One region of the Wukongibacter baidiensis genome, then DNA from elsewhere that is predicted to be linked to it. Evidence: riboswitches for the same ligand, from Rfam matches in the RefSeq annotation. Region 1 holds a riboswitch; the other holds the start of a gene.
What was found. A riboswitch is a leader RNA that binds a small molecule or an ion and turns the genes downstream of it on or off. The one in region 1 is predicted to bind cobalamin.
Positions count from the first base shown of each region.

Region 2: linked by a shared signal. The riboswitch ahead of cobT (nicotinate-nucleotide--dimethylbenzimidazole phosphoribosyltransferase) and the one ahead of R9X47_RS05390 (cobyrinate a,c-diamide synthase) in region 1 are both predicted to bind cobalamin.

Region 1 covers NZ_CP138202.1:1,125,882-1,131,603, forward strand. Annotated here, with positions in the region: gene R9X47_RS05385 (cobyric acid synthase) at 1-1,032, opposite strand, end outside; gene R9X47_RS05390 (cobyrinate a,c-diamide synthase) at 1,040-2,443, opposite strand; cobalamin riboswitch at 2,588-2,772, opposite strand; gene cobC (alpha-ribazole phosphatase) at 2,890-3,480, opposite strand; gene cobS (adenosylcobinamide-GDP ribazoletransferase) at 3,528-4,259, opposite strand; gene cobU (bifunctional adenosylcobinamide kinase/adenosylcobinamide-phosphate guanylyltransferase) at 4,293-4,889, opposite strand; gene R9X47_RS05410 (YbjQ family protein) at 5,119-5,433, opposite strand; gene R9X47_RS05415 (hypothetical protein) at 5,414-5,623, opposite strand; gene R9X47_RS05420 (esterase/lipase family protein) at 5,625-5,722, opposite strand, start outside.
Region 2 covers NZ_CP138202.1:4,367,978-4,373,699, reverse strand. Annotated here, with positions in the region: gene R9X47_RS19695 (PucR family transcriptional regulator) at 1-574, opposite strand, end outside; gene R9X47_RS19690 (nucleobase:cation symporter-2 family protein) at 925-2,274, opposite strand; gene cobT (nicotinate-nucleotide--dimethylbenzimidazole phosphoribosyltransferase) at 2,743-3,792, opposite strand; cobalamin riboswitch at 3,897-4,108, opposite strand; gene R9X47_RS19680 (3-oxoacid CoA-transferase subunit B) at 4,185-4,844, opposite strand; gene R9X47_RS19675 (CoA transferase subunit A) at 4,847-5,500, opposite strand.

The sequences.
Region 1 (5,722 bases):
ACTTTCAGTCCCATAGGGGTCCTTTATGCTTCTTCCAAGTATTTGAAATCCACCACAAATACCAACTATGATTTTCCCAGCTTTATGTAGTCTCAAGATTTGCTCTTCAAGCCCTGAGTTTCTAAGATACATTAGATCTTCAATAGTATTCTTGGACCCTGGAATTATTAGTATGTCAGGATCACCTATACTTTCTCCCCTCATAACATATCTTAGGCTAACGTCCTCCTGAGTTTCGAAAACGTTAAAATCTGTAAAGTTTGAAACGTGTGGTAAGTATAAAACCTCTACATTGATTTCTTTTTTACCTTCTTCTTTCTTTCTAAACCTTTCTGCTAAACTATCCTCATCCTCTATTTGAACATCGGTATATGGGATTACACCTAAAACAGGAATATTAATTAAATCCTCTAACATTTTGATTCCTGGCTTAAGTATTTCCACGTCACCTCTAAATTTATTAATTATAACACCTTTAACTCTTTTTCTCTCCTCTTCACTTAGAAGCATTATAGTTCCATAGATGGAAGCAAAAACACCTCCACGATCTATATCTCCAACAATTACAACTGGAGAATCTGAAATTTCTGCCATCCCCATGTTTACTAAATCGTTCTCTCTAAGGTTTATCTCAGCCGGACTACCAGCCCCCTCTAAAACAACAATATCATTCTGTAATGAAAGCTTTTCATATGTCTCTTTTACAAGATCTTTCAATTTAGGTTTAAAATTATGATACTCCATGGCAGAAAGATTATCATAAACTTTACCATTTAAAATAACCTGACATTTTTTATCGGTAGTTGGCTTAAGTAGTATAGGATTCATCAGTACAGATGGCTTTATCCCACTAGCTTCTGCTTGAACTACCTGCGCACGTCCCATTTCTAGACCTTTTTCAGTTATAAAGGAATTGAGGGCCATGTTTTGAGATTTAAATGGGGCCACCTTATAACCATCTTCTTTGAATATTCTACAAAATGCAGTTGTCAATATACTCTTTCCTACGGATGAAGCTGTTCCCTGCATCATTATTGATTTACTTTTCACCTTCAGCACCGCCCTTTTCTTTGAATATTAGACAATTGTTAATAAAGTTTTTTGCCAATGCCTTATTAGCATAAAAATGAATATGGGCATATGCCCCTAGGGTGTTATTCTTTACAAGTCCACACTCCCATGTTTTTTGAAGCTTCTTTTCCCTTATCTTATCTACTTTGTATACGCAGTTTTCTTCCTCTACTTCATCTAAAGTCGATCTATGGAACTCATGGGCCTTTACTACATCATTTCCTTCTGAAATAGCACACGGCTTATTTATATTTACATTAACATATCCAAATCGTTGCAACCTTTTTGTCATTCTTGACTCTCTATCAAAGACTCCAACCATTTGGAATTTGTCTCCCTCGAAATTTTCAATGCTCTTTGTCAAATACATTAGTCCCCCACACTCGGCGTATATAGGCATTCCCTTAAGGGATTTATTTAAGATATCATTTCTCATTTCACTATTATCTTCAAGCTCCTTTGGGAAAACCTCTGGAAAGCCTCCTCCTAAATACAAGCCATGTATATTATCTGGAAGTTCCTTGTCCTTTAACGGGCTGAAATATATTAAGTTGGCACCGAGTTCTTCAAGCAGATCAAGATTATCCTGATAGTAGAAGTTAAAGGCCTTATCTAAAGCCACTCCAATATTTACAACCTTTTCTCTGTTGATATCACTATCATATTTTCCATCTAGAGATTCGGCTTCATCAGCCAATTGTAAAATTCCTTCGATGTCTATTGTTTCCTCTACCATCTGAGCAAGCTCATCAAGCCTTTTTTCAAGACCATCTATCTCAACGCTAGGAACTAATCCTAAATGCCTACTTTCTAATTTTATATTTGCATTTTTCTTTAAAAATCCTAAACATTTAATTCCCGTATCTCTTTCTATTACTTTTCTAATTATTTCGTAATGTTTTTCTCCCGAAACATTATTTACTATGATACCCTTTAATTCAAGCTCAGTATCATACATTTTATAACCTAAAACCTGTGCTGCGGCACTGGAGGACATTCCTCTTCCGTCGATCACCAAAATAACTGGGGCTTTTAATATTTTAGCTAGGTGGGCTGTACTTCCCATATCCTTTTCTATCCCAAAACCATCGTATAGACCCATTACCCCTTCTATAACCGATAGGCCTTTCCCTAGAGCGTTTTTTGTAAACAATTCCTTTATGGTTTCTTCACTAAGCATCCAGCTGTCTAGGTTTCTCGATTTATTTCCAGTTACAAAACTGTGAAAGGCTGGATCAATATAATCAGGTCCTACTTTGAAAGGCTGTATGTTGAGCCCTCTTAAGGTCAATGCCCTCATTAAACCCGTTGTGACAGTGGTTTTCCCTACACCACTTTGTGTTCCAGCTATGACAAATCTTGATAACTTCATCTATTCCACCCACTTCCTTAGAAGATTGTATTTCAATTTTCCTATACATTAAAACGAAAAAATCCTGACCTTTAATAGGCCAGGACAGAATATATACACATATGGTTCATAAATATGCATACTTTCCTTCCCACCGAAGGCAATTTACGTAGCTATTAATAGGCAGTTCTCCTGACTCGTGAATCAATTTACTCCCAGACCCTTCCCTAAGCACAACGCTTAAGTGGTTTATTTCTGGTTTCATCCTCACACACAGTAGCGGGGGCTGTGACGGATTTGCACCGTCTTCTCTTTTAAGTAATTACAACACCTATTAAATCAATATTAACTTCTAGAACTATTTTATCAAAATAGTTCTAGGTTCACAATAGATTATACAACAAATTTCAATATTATAGCTATAGCATTTTAATAGTGACTTATGAAAAAAGCTATCTGAAACACTTTTATTGGTTAATTCCTATGATTATTGGAAAATCATGTGAAATTTGAAGTCTTGTTATTCCGCAATTATCTATTTTGAATTTCCAAACACCTTCGACACCACCACAAATTTGCTGTGCTAAAATGCTTCTAATGGCACCGGAATGACTTACGATAAGTATCTTTCCTTCACTAAACTTACTAATGATCTCGTCAAACCTTTTATTTACCCTATCATGCATTTCTAATAAACTCTCACCATTTGGTATTTTAAAGTTAACATAATCATTCTGCCATAACTTGGTTTCCTTAGGATAGTTCGTGCATATATCTTCGTAATTGCAGCCTTCCCAATCACCAAAGTTTAATTCCTTAAGGGCCGTTTCTTTAACAATCTCTTTCCCATGAGATCTGTTGATAATTTCCGCAGTCATCAAGCATCTATCTAAGTCACTGCTAATAATAATATCAAATTCTTCATCAGCCAGTTTTTTTCTTACTTCTTCAGCTTGCACTAAACCTTTTTTAGTTAACAGTGAATTTGACCATCCGCAATAAACACCTTTTTTGTTCATATCAGATTCTCCGTGTCTCACAAAAGTTATATCAAGCATTTTATCAACGTCCCCCTATCTTTTAATCCTCTTTAATACACCCAGGATTATCTAATCAACGTAACTGCTCCTAGAAGAAAGACTAGTTCCGATAATTCACATAGTGCGCCTAAAGTGTCTCCAGTCATTCCATCAATTTTATTACTTATATGCCTTACGTACCACAAGGCAAATATCATCAACATACCTATAGCAGGAATTATTCTAATAAATACCAAGGACGGTATAACTGCAATTATTATAGCTGTTATAAGCTGTCTAGTCTTAACTCTTCCAATAAACAGGTTTCCCATTCCTTGCTTTCTTGCGTACGTCGATATTCTTGATGCAAATACTACATTCAGCCTTGAAAATACAGGCATTAAAAGTAGAATAGGATAGGCATTTGGTATTGTTAGATCATTTATCAATACTACCTTTAATAGTAGTAGTACAAATAGAGCTAGAGCCCCATTAGTTCCTAATCTACTGTCCTTCATTATTTCGAGAATCTGATCCTTTGGCCTATTACTGTATATTCCATCAAAGCTATCTGCTAGTCCATCGAGATGCAATCCACCGGTAATAAATATTTCTGTTACTACGGCAAATACAGCCCCTAACAACCTACCTGATAGCTTAAATCCTAAATAATAAGAAGAAACCACAAACATTCCAATTATAAGTCCTACAAGGGGAAAATAGATAATTCCCTCAAAAAAATCCTCTTCATCAACCTCTAGATTAATGTTTATTGGTATCCTAGTTAAAAATTGAAGCATAAGTACAAATCTTTTCATCCTTAAATTCTCCTCTGTATCGTCATATTCATCCTACTTAATCTTCATTGGTATTCCGGAAACTGCAAAGTAAACTTCATCGGCATTAGCAGCTACAAGTTGATTAATTCTACCTGCTATATCTCTAAAGATTCTAGATAGCCTATTTTCAGGAACTATGCCCATACCTAATTCATTTGTAACTAAAACACATTTCATTTTCTTTTCTCTTATTTCTTTCATTAACAGCTCCACTTGTTCCTTTATACTGTCTTCTATTTCATCAATTTTATCTCTAGCGATCTCATCCCAGTTAATTTCAGTATTTTCAAACATTAGATTAGTAACTAAGATTGTTACACAGTCTAATAGTATAGTGTCATGGTTTTCTGATATCTCACCAATTGATCTATATACATCCTTGTAGATTTCATATGTTGTCCACTCACCAGGCCTAGACTCTCTGTGTTTTTTTATTCTATCCTTCATTCCTTCATCAAAGGGAATAGCTGTTGCTATGTATGCAATTTCTTCTCCTATGTCAGCCACTAGTTTTTCAGCAAAGGAACTTTTCCCACTTCTTGCCCCACCAGTAACTAGTATTATCCTTGAATTATATTCCTTTAATTCACAATCTTTATAGTATGTCATAACCATTCCTCCATATATAGCTAGATAACCTTCATACTCCTAAAAAACTCTGAAACATCTAACCCCTTCATTTTAGTTAAACTTTTCTTCAAAAATTGACCTCAAAAATAAATGCCCTTTATTAAGGACATTTTTATTATATCAGATTATTCATAATTTCAAAGATTATTGAGGTCATTTCCTGGAGAGAAATCCGACCAAAACGAAGGGGTTCTATGCCCTTGAGTTTTTATTTAATTTTCACTGCCGTACCATAAGCTAATAGTTCGGCAGCACCCTGCATAATAGCCGACGTTGCAAATCTTATATTAACTATAGCGTTTGCTCCCTTGCTCTCAGCATCATCTACCATTCTTTTAATTGCTATTTGCCTAGCTTGATCCAGCATTTTTGTGTATTCATTGATTTCTCCACCAACTATTGTTTTTAACCCTGCTAATATATCCTTGCCAATATGCTTTGACTGAATAGTGCTCCCTTTAACTAATCCAAACACTTCAACAATTTCCTTTCCTGGTACCTCATTAGTATTTACTAGAATCATCTTCATCCATCCTTTCCTTTCTTCTTGTAAATATTAAATTTATGATTATTATAACCACACCGATTATAATTGCTAAAAAAGCAATTTTTATTGGCATCGGTATAGAAGAATCGAAGCTTACTACATAAATACCATAACCTATTAATAGTAAAATTCCAAAGAGAATAAGTATATAACCTATCTTACCCATATTATATCACCTCCATTTCATTCCCCCTTTTCATATAGACATCCTTCGTATTTTTAACACCTTTATATGATTTTATCTGCCATTCAACAACTTCATCTT
Region 2 (5,722 bases), 3.1 Mb from region 1:
GATAAACTTCATCATCATATATAAGATCGTCGAAATGATGATTTTTAACTAAGATTGGATTACCTACTATTTTAGACAACGTAGTAACAATGTCCTTAACTTCTCCGCCTCGTAGGATTATATCCATTAGATTTTTATGGAGTTCTTCAATTTTTTGAAGAAGTAAGGCTTGCTTATTAAAGACCTTCTGAAATATTGGACCCATTATATCAGTAAAGGGTATTGCATAGTCCAAATCAATAATTGGGAATTTTAATTCGTTTGCTAAATCTATTACTTCCTCTGGCAGCCTTTTTAAATAGGGATATATTTTTATTGCTATCCCGGCTAGTTTTTTCTTTTTAAGCGCTCTAATAAACTCAAGTTGTTTTTCGATTTCCGCAGCTTTGAAAAAGTATGCTGTAGTTAGGAGAAGTTCACCTTCACTAACCCAGTCGAGAATCTCAGAATCGGCCATAATATTAACCCTATAAATAACATTATTGTAACCTTCAAAGCCTGCAATCAATTTACATGTTTTAAAACAGTCCATTTCCAATGCTTCTTTAAGAGTAATGCCTGTTTCCTTTAACAAACTTTCACCCCCTTACATTGTTTCAGGTTAAATTTCTAACAAAGTAAACACCCTAAAATACAATTAATTTTTGCATTGTTTTCCTATAATATAATATTTCTCAAAAAGTTCGAAAACTCCTTCCTTCTTTTGAAGAAATTTAACAATACTTCTTTACAAAAACAACTCTTTTTTCACATTTGTTTGTATATTTTCTACAAATCAAACTCTTTTTAATTTGATTATCAATGCCTCGTATCATTTAAAAAGCTATATTTTTTCTACTTTTTTGTATATACTCTACAAATTAAAGAAGGGATTCGTAATAACAAATCCCTTCTTATATACAGTGTCTATAGTATTCTAACCCTTTAGTTTACAGCCTCTTGCTTTTCTACTTCATTTTCTTCTACATATTCCTCTTTTAGAATCATATTAAGAAGTAACGCCGTTATGGTTCCAGCACTTATTCCTGAAGAGAATAAACTTTTTAACACGTTAGGCAAATGCTTTAGAAAATCAGGTCTTACTGTAACACCGAGTCCTATACCTAAAGAGATAGCAAGTATAAGCATGTTTCTATTGTTAAGCGGAACATTCTTTATTGTTTTTATACCTGCCGCCGCTACCATACCAAACATTATTATACCGGCTCCACCCAATACTGGATTAGGCATTATTGCAATAAGGGCTCCAAACTTAGGGAATATCCCTAAAAGTACAAGTATTATACCTGAAATGATTACTACAAATCTACTTGCAACCTTAGTTAAAGGTATTAGTCCTACATTTTGACTGAAGGATGTATTAGGTCCAGCATTAAAGAACCCTGCTATAAAGCTTCCAACTCCATCGGCTAAAATACCTGCCGAGATTTCTTCACTACTAAGTTCTTTGTCAGATGCTTCACCTATAGCCATTAAACAACCTACTGTTTCTATTGTAGTAACTAAATAAGCTGTTACAAATGGGATTACAGCTGTCAGACTAAAGGTAATTCCATACTTGAATGGCGTAGGTATTGCAAGCCATCCAGCATCTTTAATAGGTGTAAAATCTAAAAGACCTAGTGGATAAGATATTATATAACCAAAAATTAATCCTAGGATAACCGCTGCTGAACTGAATATCCCCTTAGCATATCTATTCAACATCATAATTACAACCATAACCGATACCGATACAGCAACATTAGTTAAACTACCATAGTCAGGAGCTCCGTATCCACCGGCTGCCCAGTCTATTGATACAGGAAGCAAAGTAAGGCCTATTAGCATTACAACTGTACCTGTAACTATTGGAGGAAAAAATCTCCTCAGTGGTTTAATGAAACGACTAAGAATAATTTCTACAAATGAACCTAATATCGTTGCTCCAAATATTCCTGGTAGACCCATTGTTGATCCAACAGCTATAGAAGGTCCAACAAAGGTAAAGTCAGTTCCCATTACGCAAGCAACTCTTGCTCCTACTTTTCCAATACCCTTAGCTTGGATAAATGTAGCAATTCCTGCAGCAAATAACGCTGCACTAACAAGAAAGGCCAAATCATTTATCGGCAAGCCTAATACCCCACCTACCACTAAAGGTACCGCAACTATACCTCCAAAAGCCGCCATGATATGTTGAAATGCCAAAAGAATACTAATCTGAATAGGTGGTTTGTCATCAATCTTATAAATAATTTCCGAGCTAGATTTAATCTTTCTGCTATCTTCCATTTTCTTTCCCCCTATTGTTTGAGATTATTTTGTAAAGAAAATCCAATCAAAGGCAAAACTCATTAACTCTGATTATCAAGTTTAAACTATTTCATCCACCACCTTTTTTTAGTTTTAATATTTTTATAAAAATCAAACTATTCATTGTTTTCTATATTTTTATTTTTTTCCCTTTATGGTTATTTCATAAATAACCTTACAGCCAAATGGACATTGTTAATACAATGACAATGTTTTCTTATTTTTTTCTGTCTATAACCTCATTTTTATCTATATAAATTGTTTTATTGTCTTGCATATATGTAAATATTATACAAAGATTTTTTTAAGGAAATTGTCCCTCCCTCTAATCATTGTATGTTTTTTATAATTTGTTAAATATATACAATTTATCAAAAAAAGAGTTACTATAAATGTAACACTTTTTATAGCAACTCGATAAAATTGAACTATAACCACTGATTATTATCAATTTCTTATTATTCCTGCCTCTTCAAAGGTAATCATTTCCCTATTCATATAGACAGCAGACTCAATTATGTTAAATGTCAGAACAGCCCCAGTACCTTCTCCTAATCTCATACCCATATTTAACATTGGCTCTAGCCCTAGAAGTTCTGAAGCTTTAGCTGCACCCTTTTCCATAGAGACATGGGAAGCAAACAAGTAGTTTTTTACCTTTGGCTCTATGGTGCAAGCAATCAATGCAGCTGCTGTGGCTATAAAGCCATCCACCACCACAGGCACTCTATTACCAGCTCCCGCAAGCATAACCCCGGCCATAGCACCGATTTCAAATCCACCTACCTTGGATAAAACATCTATTCCATCCTTCATATCCGGTTTATTAGTTTCAATAGCCTTTTTGATTACATTTGCCTTATGAACTAGTCTTTCTACCGGCAATCCCGCTCCCCTTCCAGCAATCTCATGGGGATCATACCCTCCTAAAACCGATACTATAGCAGCACTCGGAGTAGTATTTCCTATCCCCATTTCTCCAGTAGTAAGAAGATTCCTACCTTTTTTTATCTCATCATCGGCTATTTCAATACCGACTTCCAAGGCTTTTATCGCATCCTCCCTTGTCATGGCAGGTCCCTTGGCCATATTATCAGTTCCATATTTTATTTTCCTATTAATAACCCTCGGTTCATTTAGATCTGATGCCACACCGACATCAACAGTAATTACATCTGCTTTAGCTTGCTTAGCCAAGGCGCATACTCCCGTTATGCCTTTAGGAAAGTTACAAGCTTGAACTGCTGTAAGTATTTGAGGATCAGGCGCCACCCCCTCTTCATACACGCCATGATCGCCTGCCATAACTATTACGGCTTTATTATCCACCTTTGGGAATAACTCTCCAGTAATCCCCGATAACCTCACAACTATTTCTTCTAATTTCCCAAGACTTCCCTTAGGTTTTATTAGATTATCAACTCTAGTTCTAGATCTTTCCATAGTTTCATCATCAAGTGGACCAATTTTCTCCAAAGTTTGTCTCAATAGTTCCATTTTATAATCCTCCCTTATCTCCACACTCATCCTTTATTAGCAAAAAATAAAAAGTCCATAGTTTGCTTACATAGTAAACAAACCATGAACTTTACCGTCATTCATGTATCATCAAATTATAGGCAGGTCTCCTGGCTTTGGATCGATACCCTTAAACGCCTTCCCGTCTTAAGTATAAAACAGTGGCATCATGTCTAAAGGCTCCCCATTACAGTGGTGGGTCCGCTGAAGATTTTAACTTCATTCCCTATTCTCCTTAATTCTTTCATTATTTCAAATAAAATAGAAGTAAGGCACCTAAATTTCTTTACATTTTCCATATTCACTTATATCTTAATTACTTTAATTTTATATGAAACCAGAAACTTCTGCAACAGTCTTCTTAGAATTTTCTACAAATTCATTTTCTTTAAATCCTGGGGGATTATTAACTCTGCTTCAGTCACAGCCTGAATCTCTTCAACTGTAAACTCAGAATTTATTTCTTTTAATACTAAGCCTTTATCAGTTACCTCCATCACTCCCATTTCAGTAACTATTAAATTAACCTGTCCCTTTGCAGTCAGAGGAAGGGTACATTTCTCTAATATTTTGGCATTTCCCTTTGCCGTATGGGTCATTGCAACTATAACATTTTTTGCTCCTACAACTAGATCCATAGCGCCACCCATACCTGGCACCATTTTCCCTGGAATCATCCAGTTGGCTAAGTTTCCTTCTCCATCTACCTGTAATGCCCCAAGCACCGTCGCATCAACATGACCACCTCTGATTATACCAAAGGAAGCTGCGCTATCGAAAAAGGCTGCTCCTGCTACCGTAGTGACAGGCATACCTCCAGCATTTACAAGGTTTTCAATTTCATTCCCTTCTGCCGGAGCCGGGCCCATGCCTAGAAATCCATTTTCAGATTGAAGTATTACCTCTACACCATCGGGAATATAGTTAGCTACCATTGTTGGTAAACCAATCCCTAAGTTAACAACATCTCCGTCATTAAGCTCCTTTGCTACTCTCTTAGCTATAATCTCTTTCATTTTAGCCTTATCCATATCTACTTACTCCCTTCTATGATAACGTCAACAAATATTCCCGGTGTCATAACATCGTTTGCGTTTATTTCTCCAACTTCGACGATTTCATCTGCTTCAACTATTACAAGGTCTGCTGCCGTTGCCATTAATGGGTTAAAGTTTCTTGCCGCTAAATCATAATAGATATTACCCTTCTTATCCACCTTAGCACCCTGTATAAGTGCAATATCAGCTCTAAGTGGCAGTTCTAATATATATTCTTTACCTTCTATTTCTAGTTTTTTCTTACCTTCTTCTACTATAGTTCCAATGCCTGTAGGTGTTAGGAAGCCTCCTAATCCTGCTCCGCCACTTCTTATTTGCTCCGCTAAGGTTCCTTGAGGAGTTAATATAACTTCTAATTCTCCTTCATTCATCTGTCTACCAGTTTCTGCATTTGTTCCTATGTGCGAAGCTATTACTTTCTTCGCCATTTTGTTAGATATAAGCCTTCCTATCCCAAAGTCTGGTCTAGCAGTGTCAGTACAAATAATAGTTAAGTCTTTAATTCCCTTTTCAATCATCTTGTCAACTATACTATGAGGAGTCCCTACTCCCATGAACCCGGCTATCATAACTGTCATACCATCCTTAATAAAAGAAATAGCCTCGTTTACATCTTGTATTTTATTCATATCCAATATCACCTCTTCTTTTTATATAAAACCCACTTATTAACCCAGATTATTCATGAAAAATTCAAAACTCTGCTACGTCCTTTTGATTCTAAGACCTCCATCAAATTCTCGACGTACCGTCTGGGTATGCCTTCGAACTTGATGAAAGTCTTAGAATTCAAAATTACTTGCACACTTTCAAACTTTTCATGAATAATCCGGGTTATAAATCTACATTTC